2 regions of the Phyllobacterium sp. CCNWLW109 genome follow, and region 1 is predicted to be linked to the other one. Evidence: predicted binding sites of a transcription regulator. Region 1 holds the regulator's gene; the other holds the start of a gene.
What was found. Region 1 encodes PhoB, which activates phosphate uptake and scavenging genes when phosphate is short. Its sites were predicted from a motif close to TGTCATNNANCTGTCAT; they were not measured.
Positions count from the first base shown of each region.

Region 2: pstS (phosphate ABC transporter substrate-binding protein PstS) is a predicted target of PhoB. The motif match lies at 4,308-4,324, and genes of this name have one in related genera.

Region 1 is NZ_JBBCBK010000003.1:762,644-770,768, reverse strand. It holds gene V9K92_RS14300 (chloride channel protein) at 245-2,038, shown strand; gene V9K92_RS14295 (ABC transporter ATP-binding protein/permease) at 2,205-4,058, shown strand; gene phoB (phosphate regulon transcriptional regulator PhoB) at 4,212-4,898, opposite strand; gene phoU (phosphate signaling complex protein PhoU) at 4,915-5,643, opposite strand; gene pstB (phosphate ABC transporter ATP-binding protein PstB) at 5,667-6,482, opposite strand; gene pstA (phosphate ABC transporter permease PstA) at 6,497-8,125, opposite strand, start outside.
Region 2 is NZ_JBBCBK010000001.1:652,812-660,936, reverse strand. It holds gene V9K92_RS03300 (magnesium and cobalt transport protein CorA) at 1-74, shown strand, start outside; gene V9K92_RS03295 (DUF808 domain-containing protein) at 81-1,103, opposite strand; gene V9K92_RS03290 (Na/Pi cotransporter family protein) at 1,218-2,945, opposite strand; gene pstS (phosphate ABC transporter substrate-binding protein PstS) at 3,020-4,099, opposite strand; gene V9K92_RS03280 (3-hydroxybutyrate dehydrogenase) at 4,380-5,186, shown strand; gene V9K92_RS03275 (acetoacetate decarboxylase) at 5,222-5,965, shown strand; gene V9K92_RS03270 (patatin-like phospholipase family protein) at 5,995-7,158, shown strand; gene V9K92_RS03265 (hypothetical protein) at 7,987-8,125, shown strand, end outside.

The sequences.
Region 1 (8,125 bases):
TGGCAATCTGACCGCGCTCAATGTCGCTTGCATGTCGTTATTATGGCAGTTGTAAGAATTGCTTCGGGCGATCTGGAAAATCTCGCCATAAAGTGGAAAACCCCAAAAGCAATCAATGGACGCATGCCCATGCATCATTTGAATTTTGCTGCCAAGCGGCTTAGGGTCAGGGCTTGTCGCTATAACCAAAAGACGCCCGAAACGGCATATTTTCCCGCAGTTCGAATAATTCAAAGACTGTTCCATGCTCCGTAAGTTTACATTGCGTCGTCTCGGCGTCTTCTCCATTTTTCTCGCACCGAGCCGCTTGCGTGCCTTTGCACGAAGTCATGAAGCAGGTCTTGTTCTGGTGGCCGTACTCGTCGGCATTGTTTCAGGTTTCGTCGTGACTGCGATGAGCCGCATCGCCCAATATCTGCACTTGGTGATCTTCAACCTGCAACCCGGTGAACGTCTGTCATCATCAATGTCCGCAAGTCATACGGCGCTCTTTTTCGCTCCAATTGTGGGAGGCGCTATTCTTGGTGTCCTGCTCTTCCTTCTGGCGCTCTACCGTAAAAAGCCGATTGTCGATCCGATTGAGGCGAATGCCCTGCATGGTGGCCGGCTCTCACTCAATGACAGCATCATTGTCACCGTCCAGAATCTGATTTCCAATGGCTTTGGCGCTTCCGTGGGACTGGAGGCAGGTTATACCCAGCTCGCCTCCGGTTTGGCGTCGAAGTTTGGTCTGTCCTTGCGCTTGAGACGTTCGGATATGCGCATCCTCGTTGGTTGCGGCGCTGCCGGCGCTATCGCCGCCGCGTTCAACGCTCCGTTGACTGGCGCATTCTATGCCTTCGAGCTGATCATTGGTTCCTATACTATTTTAAGCCTGACACCCGTTGTTGCCGCCGCACTTGTATCCAATCTTGTCGCGCGGGCACTTGCCGGTGATAATTTCGTTATCGACATTGGCGAGTTCGGCACCGTTGTTCCCGCCGACTATGTCCCGGCGCTTCTCCTCGGCTTGCTTTGTGCCGGTGCTGGTATCGCGCTCATGAAGGGCGTCGCTTTCGTTGAAGAACTCGCCCGCAAAAGCTTCATCCCATTCTGGATGCGACCCGTCCTTGGCGGTGCGGTTGTCGGCGGACTGGCCTTGATTTCACCGCAGGTGCTGTCGGGAGGTCATGGCGCGCTGCATCTCAATCTGGATTACACAGGACCTATTGCCGGCATTATCGGTATTATCCTGCTGAAAGCGCTTGCGTCCGCCATTTCCATCGGTTCGGGTTTTCGCGGGGGCCTGTTCTTCGGCTCACTTTTCCTAGGTGCACTCCTTGGCAAGCTCTTTGCTTTTTCCGCACCCTATGTCTTTGCCCACGCAACCCTGACGCCGGTGACCTATGCGGTTGTCGGCATGAGCGCTCTGGCAGTCTCGGTGATCGGTGGCCCTTTGACGATGACCTTCCTCGCATTGGAAATCACAGGGGACTTTCCGATAACGGTTCTCGTGCTTGCCGCTGTCATTGCGGCATCCATTACAGTCCGGAATACATTCGGCTACTCCTTTGCCACATGGCGCTTTCACTTGCGGGGTGAAAGCATCCGTAGCGCCCACGATGTGGGTTGGATTCGCAATCTGACAGTGGCCAAGCTGATGCGTACAGATGTGCGCACGGCTTCCGACAAGATGAGGATCAGCGAATTCCGTCAGGAGTTTCCGCTCGGCTCAACGCAACGTGTCATCATTGTCAGCGATGAGAATAAGTATGTCGGCATCATAATCGTTGCGGAAGCGCATTCAGGCATCACGGAGACAACCGATGAAGCGCAACCTATTGGCCCATTGATCAAATATCAGGGTGAGTATCTACAACCGCAAATGAATGCGCGACAGGCCGTACGCCTGTTCGACAATGCCGAAGCCGAAGCTTTGGCCGTCGTTAATGACATTGTGGAACTGAAGGTCGTCGGGCTTTTGAGCGAAAGCCACACGCTGCGGCGATACAGTGAAGAGCTCGACCGGCAACGCCGACACGTCTCCGGCGAAATCTGATCGCTCATCATATTCGCAAATTTTAACCCCATTTTAACCACGGTTTGTTGCAATGCGTAACATTGTGTTACTGTAATTGGAATCAAACCGGGGCAATCTCTTGCAATCAGGCACCAAGTCAGTTGGGAAATCATCTCCCGTCAACGGAAACTCCGCATTGGCATCAATGTGCAGCTTCTGGGGACTGCTTAGGGCGTACTGGACCTCCGAGCGCTGGGTTGAAGCCTGGACGCTGACAATCGCCATTGCGCTTTTGACCGCCGCAGCCAGCAAGGCCAGCGTCTGGATGGCGATGGCGTCGGGCGAGTTGATCAACTCGCTGGTCGATATACACGACCCTTTTGTCGTTAATCCGCTCAATGTGATCCTCGCAAATGCCGGTATTCTCGTTGCAATTGTTGCAGTCAAGGAAATTGGCTTCATCGGTGTCCGTCATCTCCTTTCGACAACCTTGCATCGTAAATGGCGCGGCTGGCTCAATGGCCGCTTCGGTGAGGCGCTGCTTGATGAACAGCACACACATTATCATTTGCAGCAGGGAAGTTCGGCGGAGCAGACTCCCGACAATATCGACCAGCGCATTCAGGAATCCATCAAGGGAATGACCGGCGGCGCCATTGGGCTGGCCATGGGCGTGCTGGGCGTCACAATGTCCATTCTTTTCGTGGGCCAGAAACTCATTGAACTTTCAACGCCAATACCCGGCCTTGATTTTCTTGGAGATTATGGCAGTGCCACGCTGGCCTTTACGGCCATTGCGCTCTACGTGCCGGTCAGCACATGGATTGCCATGCGTATTGGCCGCGCTCTTGAAAAACTCACCCTCGCCATGCAGCAATCCGAAGGCAGTTACAGAAGTGAGCTGACCACATTGTTGCGCCGCAGCTTTCAGGTTGCCGCTGCCAATGGCGAGACTGTTCAAAAGTCGTTAAATGACAAGCTCTACAGAAGCGTCGACAATAATTGGGGGCGTTTCAATGTGTTCGATGCCTGCTATATGTCGTTCACCTCGATCTACAATTTCTTTTCCGCCCGTATTGTCGCCTATATACCCGGTCTTCTGCCCTATATGGGTAATACGATCAGCTTCAAGAACTATATTACCGGTTCCGAGCTTGTTGGTTCGATGATCAATGAATGCTCCTGGTTTATCCATGTCATGCCCGCAATTGCCAATTTGAAGGCAAATGCACGGCGCGTTACCGAATTGGCCCAAGCGGTCGAGCGTGTCAGCCAGCCCTCGGAATATTATCGGTCCACCGGTGTCAGTGAGTTCAAATTTGCAACACAGCATGAAGCCTTTGGCGTCTCGGTGCGGGGACTTGAATTGATGCACCGCGACAGCGAGGCCAAAGCTTTTCTCACGCTTGGAAATATGCGGTTGCGCAAGGGCCAATGGGCTTACATCAAGGGTGATTCCGGTAGTGGAAAAACCTGTTTGCTCAAAGCAATGAACGGGCTTTGGGGCTATGGCCGTGGTGAAATCTTTTACCCGAAAGATGCGGCAACAATGTATGCGGCGCAGGAGGTCAAACTTCCCGGCGTGTCGCTGAAACAGCTCGTATGCCTCCCAATGGATGAAAGCCGTTTTGGCGATTCCTCCGTTGCGGCCGCCCTGCACCGCGCCGGCATGGGCGACTTTATTGAAAACCTTGGTGAAGAATGCCGCGATGGCACGTCTTGGGACCAGCTCCTATCGGGTGGCCAGAAGCAGAAACTGGTGCTTGCGCGCATATTGCTGCACAAGCCTGCGGTTTTGTTTCTTGATGAAGCAACCGGCGCGCTGGACCCGGACTCCAAGATCGCCTTCCATCAGGCCATCAAGGATCATTGTGCCGGAACCACCGTTATCAGCGTGATGCATGAGATCGAAGCGCCACGCTCGGTTTCCGGCGAAAACTTCTATACGCATATTTTGGAGATCAATGGCGGCACAGCTATCCAACGGCCACTTCTGGAGACATTGGTCGAGCCAGATCCGCTACCAACAACAAACTTCCCGCTGATTGCCGCCGAATAGCCCTTTTCGGAACACGGCGCTTTTTGTCCGGTAGAAGCAGTTCTGTTTAAATGAGACTACCGGTCATTTGCGCAAGCCATCTCTAGCGCAAATTGGCTCATATAACGCCGATTCTGTTCCCGACCGAGACATAAAGAAAAACGCTCTTTAATCCTATCCGAAGGAATAGCCTGCACCGCGCACGGTCCGGATCGGATCAAGCGATCTGCCAATATTGATTGCCTTACGCAAACGGCCAACATGCACGTCAACCGTGCGGTCATCGACGTAAATATCCGCGCCCCATACATTGTCCAAGAGCTGTCCGCGCGAGAACACCCGGCCCGGAGACTGCATCAGGAATTCCAGCAGGCGAAATTCTGTCGGTCCGAGCTTGAGTTCACGCTCTTTGCGGAAAACCCTGTGCTGTTCGCGGTCAAGTTTCAGATCTCCAAAGCTCAACACATGCGACAAGAGACTTGGATTGACCCGGCGTAGCATGGACTTGATGCGTGCCAGCAATTCCGGTGTCGAGAACGGCTTGACCATGTAATCATCCGCACCGGTTGAAAGACCGCGAACACGCTCGCTTTCTTCACCGCGCGCGGTCAACATGATGATCGGCAGGATTTCTGTCTCGCGCCGAGCACGCAGGCGGCGGCAAAGTTCAATACCGGAAAGGCCTGGAAGCATCCAATCGAGGATCAGCAGATCCGGCACCTTTTCGCGCAAGGCGATTTCGGCTTCGTCACCACGGCTGATGGTTTCGACAATATAGCCTTCTGCCTCCAGATTATAACGCAGGAGAACACTGAGGGCATCTTCGTCTTCAACGACTGTGATTCTGGGAGCTATAGGCATGGTCTGCTTCCGGCAATTATGGCGTTACTGGCTCGTCAAGAATAACGGTATGCGACTGATCTTCCTTCGGGCGTTCCGCCGGAAGCTGTGTTCCCGTTACAATGTAATAGACCGTCTCGGCGATATTGGTGGCATGGTCACCGATGCGCTCAATATTCTTGGCGCAGAACAAAAGATGCGTGCAAGCGGATATATTGCGCGGATCTTCCATCATATAGGTCAGGAGTTCGCGGAACAGCGACGTGTAAAGCGCATCAATCTCATCATCGCGTTCACGGACGATATTGACCTGTGCCACCGAGCGTGTCGCATAAGCGTCGAGAACATCCTTAAGTTGTGTCAATGCCAGTTCTGCGATGGTCTGCAGGCCGCGATAGACAGAGAGCGTCTGGCGCGTATCGTTGACGGCTACGACACGCTTGGCAATGTTCTTGCCAAGATCGCCGATACGCTCAAGATCGGATGAAATGCGGATCGTGCCGATTACTTCGCGCAAGTCGATCGCCATTGGCTGGCGCTTGCCGATGATGGTGATCGCCTTTTCGTCAATCTCGCGCTGACCGGCGTCGAGGATAAGGTCGTCAGAGATCACGCGCTGGGCAAGCGCATTGTCCGAATTGACCATGGCCGACACAGCCTGTTCGACCATGCGCTCCGCATGTCCGCCCATCTCTGCAATCTTGTGCGTCAGAAACTTCAGTTCATCGTCATAAGAGCGGACGGTGTGTTGTGCTGTATCAGTCATTGTCTAACCCTCTTCCCGTGAGATCAACCGAAACGTCCGGTAATGTAGTCCTGCGTGCGCTTTTCGGTAGGGCTGGTAAACATCATTTCAGTGTCACCGACTTCAACAATATTTCCAAGATGGAACATTGCCGTGCGTTGCGACACGCGTGCCGCTTGCTGCATTGAGTGCGTGACGATGACGATCGTATAGTTCTGGCGCAATTCGTCGATCAGTTCTTCAACCTTTGCCGTCGCGATAGGATCAAGCGCCGAGCAAGGCTCGTCCATCAAAATCACTTCCGGGCTGACCGCAATGGCGCGCGCGATGCAAAGACGCTGCTGCTGTCCGCCGGAAAGACCGGTGCCAGATTCATGCAGACGGTCTTTCACTTCCGCAAACAGGCCTGCACGCTGCAGGCTTTTTTCCACGATTTCGTCGAGATGACTCTTGCTTTTGACAAGACCATGAATGCGCGGGCCATAGGCAACATTTTCGAAGATCGACTTCGGAAATGGATTTGGCTTCTGGAATACCATGCCGATACGGGCGCGCAACTGAACCACGTCGATCTTGGGATCATAGATATCGCGCTCATCAAGCGTGATATTGCCCGTGACCCTGCAGATCGAAATCGTATCATTCATGCGGTTCAGGCAACGCAGGAAAGTCGACTTGCCGCAACCGGATGGTCCGATAAGCGCGGTGACTTCCTTTTCCCTGATATCGAGACTGACTTCAAAGAGCGCCTGTTTGGCTCCATAAAATACGGAGACGTTTTCGCCCTTCATCTTTATCGCAGGCTGGTTCGAGGAGTTATGCAATTTCTTTTCCACATCAACTTCGGATAACATGTTCATGTCCTTGTACCTCATTACCAGCGACGTTCAAAACGTCGGCGCAGCATGATCGCCGCAGCATTCATCACGAATAGGAACACCAGCAACACCAGAATGGCTGCGGCGGTCTTTGCCTGGAAGGCGACTTCAGGAAGGTCGGACCACAGATAAATCTGCACCGGCAGCACCGTCGAAGCGTCGGTTATCCCACCAGGAATATCGACGATGAACGCGACCATGCCGATCATCAGCAGCGGAGCCGTTTCGCCCAGAGCATGCGCCATGCCGATAATCGTGCCGGTCATGATGCCGGGCATGGCCAGAGGCAGCACATGGTGGAAGATGGCCTGCTGATGCGATGCACCGACGCCCAGCGCCGCTTCCTTGATTGAAGGAGGTACGGAGCGAAGTGCAGCGCGCGATGCAATGATGATTGTCGGCATTACCAACAGTGCCAGCACCAGCCCGCCAACCAAAGGGGCGGAACGTGGAAGGTCAAAGAAATTCAGGAACATCGCCAGTCCGAGCAAGCCGAAGACAATTGATGGAACGGCTGCAAGATTGTTGATATTGATTTCAATGATCTCGGTCACGCGGTTTTTCGGCGCAAACTCTTCAAGATATATGGCAGCGCCGACCCCTAGTGGCAGGCAGAGCAGCAATGTTACGGCGAGCGTCCAGAGCGTTCCGGTCAATGCACCGCGAATACCTGCAAGTTCAGGCTCACGCGAGTCACCCGAGGTGAAGAAGCGGGTCGCAAAAGCACGTTCCACCAGGCCCTCGGACTTCATCTTTGTGAGCCAGATTGCAGCCTGATCCTGCACGCGGCGGTTTGATTCCGGCGTGACAAGCGTCAGCATGGACCAGCTGCCGGGAGCAGCAGCTTCGGCGCTTGCAGGTGTTATCAGCTTGACGCCATCAATACCCGAGGGGCTGATCTGGCTCGCCTTGATCGTCCCGCCATTAACGTTGACAAGCAGGCTTGGCAGCTTCTCATCCAACTCAATAGCGACATTAGCGTCGGTGATGCGGGCATTCAGCGTCTGCGCCTCTGCTTTGATCGCATCGATCTGGCTTTGCAACGAGCTTGCTGCATTTGCATCAAGGCCAGGGATCAGCTTTTCAAGACGTGCGGATTCTGTCGTCAACTTTTCCAGACGCTCAAACAGAAAACCCTGCATTTCCTGAAAAGCCTTGGCGAAATCATCACCCGATGAACGCAGCGAATAGGTCTCGCCGTTAAGGGTCTGGGAAAGCGTTCCCGTACCTTCCAGCACGATTTCCGATGTCTGATAACCCTTCAGGAACTGATCTGCATCATCTGAAAGCAGAACAGGGACGGTCACTTCCTGACCGATCAGCGAAGGATTACCCGAAATCATGCGGCGGAAATCGTCGGATGCACCTGAACTGAGCAGGCCATTCAACGCGCGACGTTCCGCACGGGTTGAAACATCAGGAAACTGAGCAGCCAATGCGTCACGAATGATCTTGTCGTAATTACCAGCAAGAAGCGTCACAGGATCGCGGGTATTTTGCGGGTCCAATGCCGCCTGATCTGCGGTAACCTTCAGATCCACCCGATATTCTGAAAACGCGGGCAAGCCCTTGAACAGAACATCGAGCAGAACAACCGACAGAAACAGTGCCGTCAGAATAATTGC
Region 2 (8,125 bases), on a different contig from region 1:
TCGTTGTTCTCGGGATAATTGCCGTCTTGTGCATCGGGCTTTACGTTCGCTTCAAACGCGCCCGCTGGATATGATAATCTTCATTTCTTCACATCTACCAGCGGTTCTTTTCGCCGGCGCTGCGGCAGCCATGCTTTTACATTTTTCCACATCGGCGAGACCACATATCCGGCTACCGGTATAGCTATCAAACCGACGATAATGCCGATGACGCCCGATCCGGCGGCTTCGACGATCCATGCGACAACGGATCCGACAGAAGGCAAGGCATGGCTTGCCGCCTCACCTGCACCTTCGATCGCATGAGCAATGGCCCCGGCACCGTAACCCTCAAGTCCATGCACAAGGATACCGCCACCCACCCAGATCATTGCGGCGGTTCCGACGATACCGAGCCCTTTCAGAAAATAGGGCATGCCTATAACCAGTCCGCGGCCACCTGCCCGCAAAAGCGTGCCGACGGGAGCGACCGTTTGCGAGCGCGCCAGCACCAGGCCAAGGTCGTCAGTCTTAACGATCAGGGCTACACCGCCATAAACAACCAGTGTGATGCCTATGCCCACAACTGCAAGTATAAGGGCCTGCGTCAGTACATTCCCCGACGGAAGCGACGCAAGCGTGATGGCCATGATTTCAGCCGACAAAATGAAATCGGTCTTGATCGCGCTGGCAACCTTCTCGTCTTCAAGAGATTTGGAATCGATGCTGGTCGTTTCAAGTGCAGCCTCATGGGAATGGGCGGCATGCGGCAGCAGGAGCGCATAGATTTTCTCCACGCCCTCATAACACAGATATACGCCGCCGATCATGAGGAGAGGCGTAATCGCCTGGGGTGCAAGCAGGCTCAGGATCAGCGCTGCGGGGAGCAAAATCACAAGTTTGTTCTTCAGCGACCCCAGGGCGATCTTGCCGATAATCGGCAGCTCTCGCGCGGCTGAAAATCCGGTGACATAGCGCGGTGTGACTGCTGCATCGTCGATCACGACACCGGCTGCTTTCGCCCCGGCCTTCGCAGCCTGGCCAGCGATGTCGTCGAGAGACGCCGCCGCAACCTTCGCCAATGCCGCAATGTCGTCGAGAAGGGCGATCAGTCCAATGCTCATGAAGCCTCCACCAGGAAACCGGATTTATAAAGCGGACTAGCATCCGCAGATATCAATGCAACGTGGCATCTTTCAAAAGAAGATGCCACGCGCAAGCTATTACGGCAATGCGCGTTACTCTGCAGGCATTGGGCTCAGTCCGCCTTCGTTCATTGGGCGAACTTTTTCGCGTTTCTGCGCAGCTCTCGAAAGCACGCTCTGGCGATTGACTGACTTCCGCTCACTTTCGATACGCTCAATGAGAATTTCGGCACGTTCAATAGAGCCGAGAAGTGCCAGAATTGTTCCACGCTCGGCAGCACCGGCATTCGGTCCCAGCGCCAAAGTTCTCGCGCGCAATTCCTCCACATCCGGAATGCTTATGTGGCCCGCCGGCATGGGTGGGTTGGCAACACCGTAGTCCGGCATAATACCCTGCAACGACGCATCAAGCTTGTCGAGAGCAACATCAACGATGGCGCGCGCTGCTGAACTGAATTCTTCACGTTTCACGCGGCGGGCGACTTGATGCAGCGACTCCGTCAATGCAGCGGTGAAATCCGCCTCTTCAATCAGGCTGGCGACAAGATCCAGCTGTTCGTAAGGCAAGTCTTCTTTCATCAGCGAAGCCGTATATTCACGTATATCGCGACTGAGAATATCGGTAGCAAGATAATGCTCGCCCGGATCGGACGGTGCGGATTTTGCAGAGCGTGCAATATCCAGAAACATGGCGCCAGCCTGAAGATGACGAGCAGTTTCCTGCTGAACTGCCGGGATTGCTTTTGCAAAATCCCCGGCAAGTTTGCGGTCGAGAAATTTGGGTGTCGAATAATCTTCCGCGTCCTCAGCATCAGTACGACCGATCCGCGCCAATACGCTCTCAAACACGCCGACGAAAGGAAAGAGCAACGCCGTATTGAATACGTTGAAGAATGTGGAATAAAGACCAACGGCAACCGGAACAAGCGGGAAAGTTTCCTTGCCCTCCACGACCACAGGAACGCCCGGATCGCCCCCAAACCACTGCATCGCCCAAGCAAGAACTTCGATCGAGACGAAGAACAGTGGCACGGTGATACACACGCCGATAATATTGAATGACATATGCGCATAAGCGGCGCGTTTAGCATTCTTGGACAAGTTCAGGGATGCTATCCAGGAGGTAATTGTGGTTCCGAGATCTGCGCCCAGAGAAAAGGCGACCGCAGTGGTCCAGTCAAGCACACCGGCAGCGCCCAACCCCATGACAATACCGATTGTAGCCGATGATGAGTGGATCATCGCGGTCACACCAGCTGCGATAAGAACGCACTTGATCAGGTTGAAATAAGAGTCTGCCTGGAGGGTGGAAAGAACCGACATCACTTCCGGGATATTTCGGAGCGGTCTTAGACCACCGGTCATCAGGTTCAACCCGTAGAAAATCAGGGCAAAGCCCATGCAGGCAAGCGCGATGTTACGCACCTTGTCGTTTTTCGAAAAACAATAGACCAACGAAAAAAGGCCGGCAAAGATCAGACCGAGCGGCCCAAGAGGGAGCGCAATCAGGCCATTGCCAAGGGTGGTACCGATATTCGCTCCCATGATGACGCTGATGGCAGGCCTCAATCCAACCACCCCGGCGTTCACCAGGCCCACCACCATAACAGTCATTGCCGTTGATGACTGGATGACACCTGTTATGAGTGTACCGGCCACAACACCTTTTATCGGCGTTCCTGCGGCTTTGGCCAGAAATGCCCGCATCTTGTTGACGGAAAGTGCCTGGATGCCATTCGACATGAATTCCAGACCAAGCATGAATATTCCGAGCCCGCCGATCACCGGCACGAGAATATCCTTGAAAATATCTATATCCATTGCGTCTTATCCCCATAGCGCCAAGGCGCGGTCCATTGATCTGCCTGCATTCCCCTTGCAGGCATGCTTAACTTTCATTGCGTTGAGGAGCCGATCAGCCAATATTGCTTTATCCGGCTCACCAGAGGTTCCGATAAAGGCACATAACGCAGGGCCTGCGCATCGCGGCCGCCGCTCTCAAATGCCAGGCGGAAATAGTCATGGACACGGCGATAGCGACTAGGTGAACGACCCTCTATTGGCACGACTGCATAAGTGGCTCCACAGATGGGGTATGTGGCTTCGCCGGGTTGGTCAGTAAGGGATAAGGCAAAGTCCTCCGCCTTCGTCCAGTCGACTGCCGCTTGAGCTGCCCTGACGCCCTCCGGACCGGGCAGAACGAATTTGCCCGACTTGTTCTTGATGGCGGCAACCGTCAGATCGGCCCGTTCGACCTGCCCATATTCCGCATAGGCAATAGCGCCCTTTGTGGCTTTCACGGCAAGGATGAGGTCTTGCGTTCCTTCGACACCGGTTCCCCACGGCCAGGCTATCAGCGTGTCCGCCCCGTATTTCGCTTTCCACTCATCATTGGCGGTGGAAAGATAGTTCGTAAACATATAGGTAGTGCCGGATCCATCCTTGCGATGGATCGGAGTGATCTTGACGTCCGGGAGATTCAGTTCCGGATTTAGCTGCTTTATCGCCGGGTCAGACCATGATTGTACTTTGCCAAGATAGATGTCTGCGAGAAGCGGACCCGATAGATTCAACCGGCCAATGCCTTCCAGATTGATTGCGATGGCAACGCTGCCCAACACAATCGGAAATTGCTGGCGGCCATGTTTGACAAGTTCCGCATGCGATAAAGGAACGTCCGTTGCCGCAAAATCCATTTCCGGCTGGCTGAGTCGCATGACACCTGCAAGTGATCCTACCAATTCATAGTCTACCGTCCAGTCCGGCGAGGTGAAATCTCCGCCATCCGTGCGGGATGCTTTGTAGTTTTCAGCCCATTTCGCAATAATCGGAGCCGCAAATGTCGAGCCAGCGCCGCGGATAGGTTCCGCTTGGGCTGGTGAGCACAACAAAAGACTTATGACCAAAAGTGCCGACCCGACAAAGTCAAAGGTGGCTGGTCTTGTTGGGCAGATACACAATAACAGACGTTCCATTGTCAAGACCTCACGATCACTGTCACTGTAAGATCGACGCGTGTCCCGAACCACCGGTAGACGATGGATGCAGAGACGTCCGACTGACGCTCCGAAAAAATAATCGTACTTTTTCAGTATCTCCGTTTCTTAAAACATTAATGACATCTCCCTTTCTTCTCGAAGAATCGGATTCTTGTTGGGAACATCATCAGGATTGGCAGCCGCCTGTCATTCAACTGACACGTCGAGGAGATTTACATTGCTCGACTACGAAGGTCACATTCCGCAGGAGATTTAGATGTCCGACAGCGCAGGCGATACCGCTCCCAAGAACAAGGTCGCGATCGTGACAGGATCAACAAGTGGCATAGGCATGGGCATAGCGCGCCGCTTGGCAGCGCAAGGGGTGAACATCGTGATCAATGGCCTCGGTGATGCGTCTGTTATCGAGGCAGAAAGGGCGGCCATTGAAACCGAGTTCTCGGTGCGGTGTCTGTACTCGCCAGCAAACATGCTATCCGGCTCCGAGATTTCCGGCATGGTACAGCTTGCAGTCGAAGTGCTTGGTTCATGCGATATCCTGATCAACAATGCAGGTATTCAGCATGTGGCACCGATCGACGAGTTTCCGGACGAGAAGTGGGACGCGATCCTGCAGATAAATCTTGTCGCTGCTTTCCATGCCATCAAGGCGGTCATTCCCCCGATGAAGGCGCGCGGATGGGGCCGGATCATCAACATTGCGTCTGCACATGCCCTGGTCGCATCCCCCTACAAATCCGCTTACGTGGCCGCCAAGCACGGCATTGCCGGTCTGACGAAGACCGCAGCCCTGGAGGTTGCAGCAAACCGGATAACAGTGAACGCGATCTGCCCCGGATATGTCTGGACACCCTTGGTCGAAGCGCAGATCCCGGGCACCATGGCCGCTCGCGGCATGACCAAGGAACAGGTGATCCACGATGTGCTTTTGGAAGCGCAGCCTACGAAGGAGTTCATAACAATCGATCAGGTAGCCGCGCTTGCGGCATTTCTGTGTTCGCCCGAGACCGCTTCGATCACTGGTGCGATCATTCCCATCGACGGTGGATGGACGGCACATTGAACAATGCTTTCGTAGCTATTCAAGGGACAGACCAAATGAAAACTGAAGATGTTCGCCACGCCTACGCAATGCCCTTGACCAACCCGGCTTATCCGCCCGGACCCTATCGGTTCACAGACCGGGAATATGTCATCATCACCTACCGAACCGATATTGACGCCTTGCGACAGGTTGTTCCCGAACCACTAGAAATCGTCGAGCCGATCGTGAAATATGAATTTATCAAGATGCCGGATTCAACGGGCTTTGGCGATTACGTCGAGTCCGGACAGGTTATCCCGGTGCGATTTGATGGGAAGGACGGCGTCTATGTCCACGCCATGTACCTTGATGATGATGCCCCGATCGCCGGTGGACGTGAAATCTGGGGCTTCCCCAAAAAGCTTGCCTATCCGAAGCTTGTCCATGAAGGCGAAGTGATCGTCGGGACCCTTCATTACGGTTCGGTGCTTTGCGCAACGGCGACCATGGGCTACAAACATCATGCAGTCGATAAAGCCGCAATTGCCAGGTCTCTCAAGCAGCCTAATTTTCTCGTCAAAATCATACCGCATGTCGACGCCACCCCGCGCATATGCGAACTGGTTCAGTATCACCTTGAGGACATTACCGTGAAAGGTGCATGGTCAGGCCCAGCCGAACTCGAGCTTCATCGCCATGTCATTGCCGATGTCGCCCGGCTACCGGTTCTGGAAGTCATCGGCGCGGTGCATTTCCTTGCCGATCTAACCTTGGGCATGGGCAAAGTCGTTCATGATTATTTGAGCGATCCGGTTTGAATCGCCCGGTCACAAAGGAACGTATCAACATGGACCAGTTAGCCGGCACTCCCAAGAACAAGGCTGTCAGTATCAAGGAGGTGCTTGATCCCTATCAGTCCGTCGCGCTTGTCTTTCAGGGCGGCGGCGCACTCGGTGCCTATCAAGCCGGGGTTTTTCAGGCATTAAGCGAGGCAGGCGTGGCCGCCAACTGGTTATCAGGTGTTTCGATCGGAGCGATAAACGCGGCGATCATTGCGGGCAATAAACCGGGAGTCCAGGTGGATCGGCTAAGGAATTTCTGGGAGACGGTATCCAGCAGAAAGGTCTGGCATTTCACACCGGAGGGCGACTACTTTCGCAAGCTGCGCAATCAGGCCAGCGCCATGATGACCATGACTTCGGGGCTACCGGGCTTTTTTGCGCCGCGGGAAATGAATCCCTGGCAACAGTTTGCCGGGGCATCAGGCGCGACCAGTTTCTATGATACCAGCGAACTGGAAACCACGCTGAACCGGCTGATCGATTGGAAGGTTCTGAACGACAGACAGCAACGGCTGAGCGTCGGTGCCGTAAATGTGAGAACAGGCAACTTCCGCTATTTCGACAGTGAAATCGAAACTATCTCAGCCCAACATATTATGGCGTCTGGCGCACTTCCCCCGGCATTTCCGGCGATCCATATCGAAAACGAATACTACTGGGATGGCGGCATTGTATCCAACACACCACTGCAGTATCTGCTCGAACAGGAAGACGTTCATGATACGCTTGTTTTCCAGGTCGATCTATTCAGCGCACGGGGCACCCTGCCCCGCGAAATGCCGGATGTGCTCGCCCGACACAAGGATATTATGTATTCGAGCCGGACACGCAACAACACGGATACATTCCGCCGGCTGCATAATCTCAAACTGAAGCTGCATCAGGCCTTGCTGCGCGTGCCAGCCGAAGCGCTCACCGTTGAGGATAGGGAATTTCTTTCCTCCATGCAGGATGTGCCACAGATCAACATTGTTCACCTCATCTACCAGCAAAAACTTTATGAAGGCCATGCCAAGGATTACGAATTCTCCGGAACTTCGATGCGCGAACATTGGGATTCTGGCTATGAAGATACGCGAAAGACCCTGCGCCACCATACCTGGCTGGAAAAGCCGCCAGAGTCTGTCGGCATGACAGTGCACGATGTCCATCGTGATGATCCAAGTTAACTAATATGCTGTGGTTTGGATTTTTACTGTAGGCGAGGAGCGTGGCCTGCATATTCTAAACGGGTACCGTGTAGCAACGCACGAGTCCCATTACACTTGGAAAAATGGCACTCATAGTTCGATCCGATCCGAGAACATTTCGAGATTGGCATTCTAAGATTTGCCGATTTCGTTTACTCGCGTCTGCACGCTCAACCGATCAAGCGACGCTAAGGGCAAATTAGTGAATATTTTAAGCCTGCGGTCGAGTTCCATCAATGCACGAGAGAAGGCTTGTTTCCGCTCCCATGGCTCCCCTTCAGCTAAGACTGGATCAGACGATTCCCAGTGGGCAGTCACTGGAAGATCCGGCCATTCAGGCATAGGCTCTCCCGCCTGTTCATCGTTGAGGGTGAAGACGAAATCAAGATCATGTGCGCCTTCGGTGCCAAAATCTTTGAAATGCTTGGGGCGTAGTCCATCGAGGATGCGCTGTTAAAGATATTGGGAGATGCGAACACATTGGGCTGGACGAAAGCCGAGGTTTTAACCGCTATAATTGCCGTGGCTGACAATACTGCGCTCGCCCTTGACGCAACCGTGGCCGAGTCCGTGAGAATACATATGTCGAAATTAATGAAGAAACCTGATGTCTGAAACGCCAGCGCCTGAATATCCGTCACACATGGAAACGCAACAGAAGATTCAGGCCAATCGCTGTATGCACGTCGGCTGCAATGCTGGGGCAAGCGGGGGCTTCCATATTCGTCTGGTGCGAATGGTTCTGTTTTGAGCATAGGGACGATGGAAGGATTTAGCGGAACCATGGCTTTTGGAAAGCTGAGTTACATGAGCAATCGTCTGATAACCATCAAACATACTGCTGTTAGTTTAATAGGTACCAGTTTAATTGTTGCCTTCAACTCCATAGCCTTCGGTGAAAACCTTCCCACTGATCCGCTTGGATACGGCAATCCGTGCACCGACG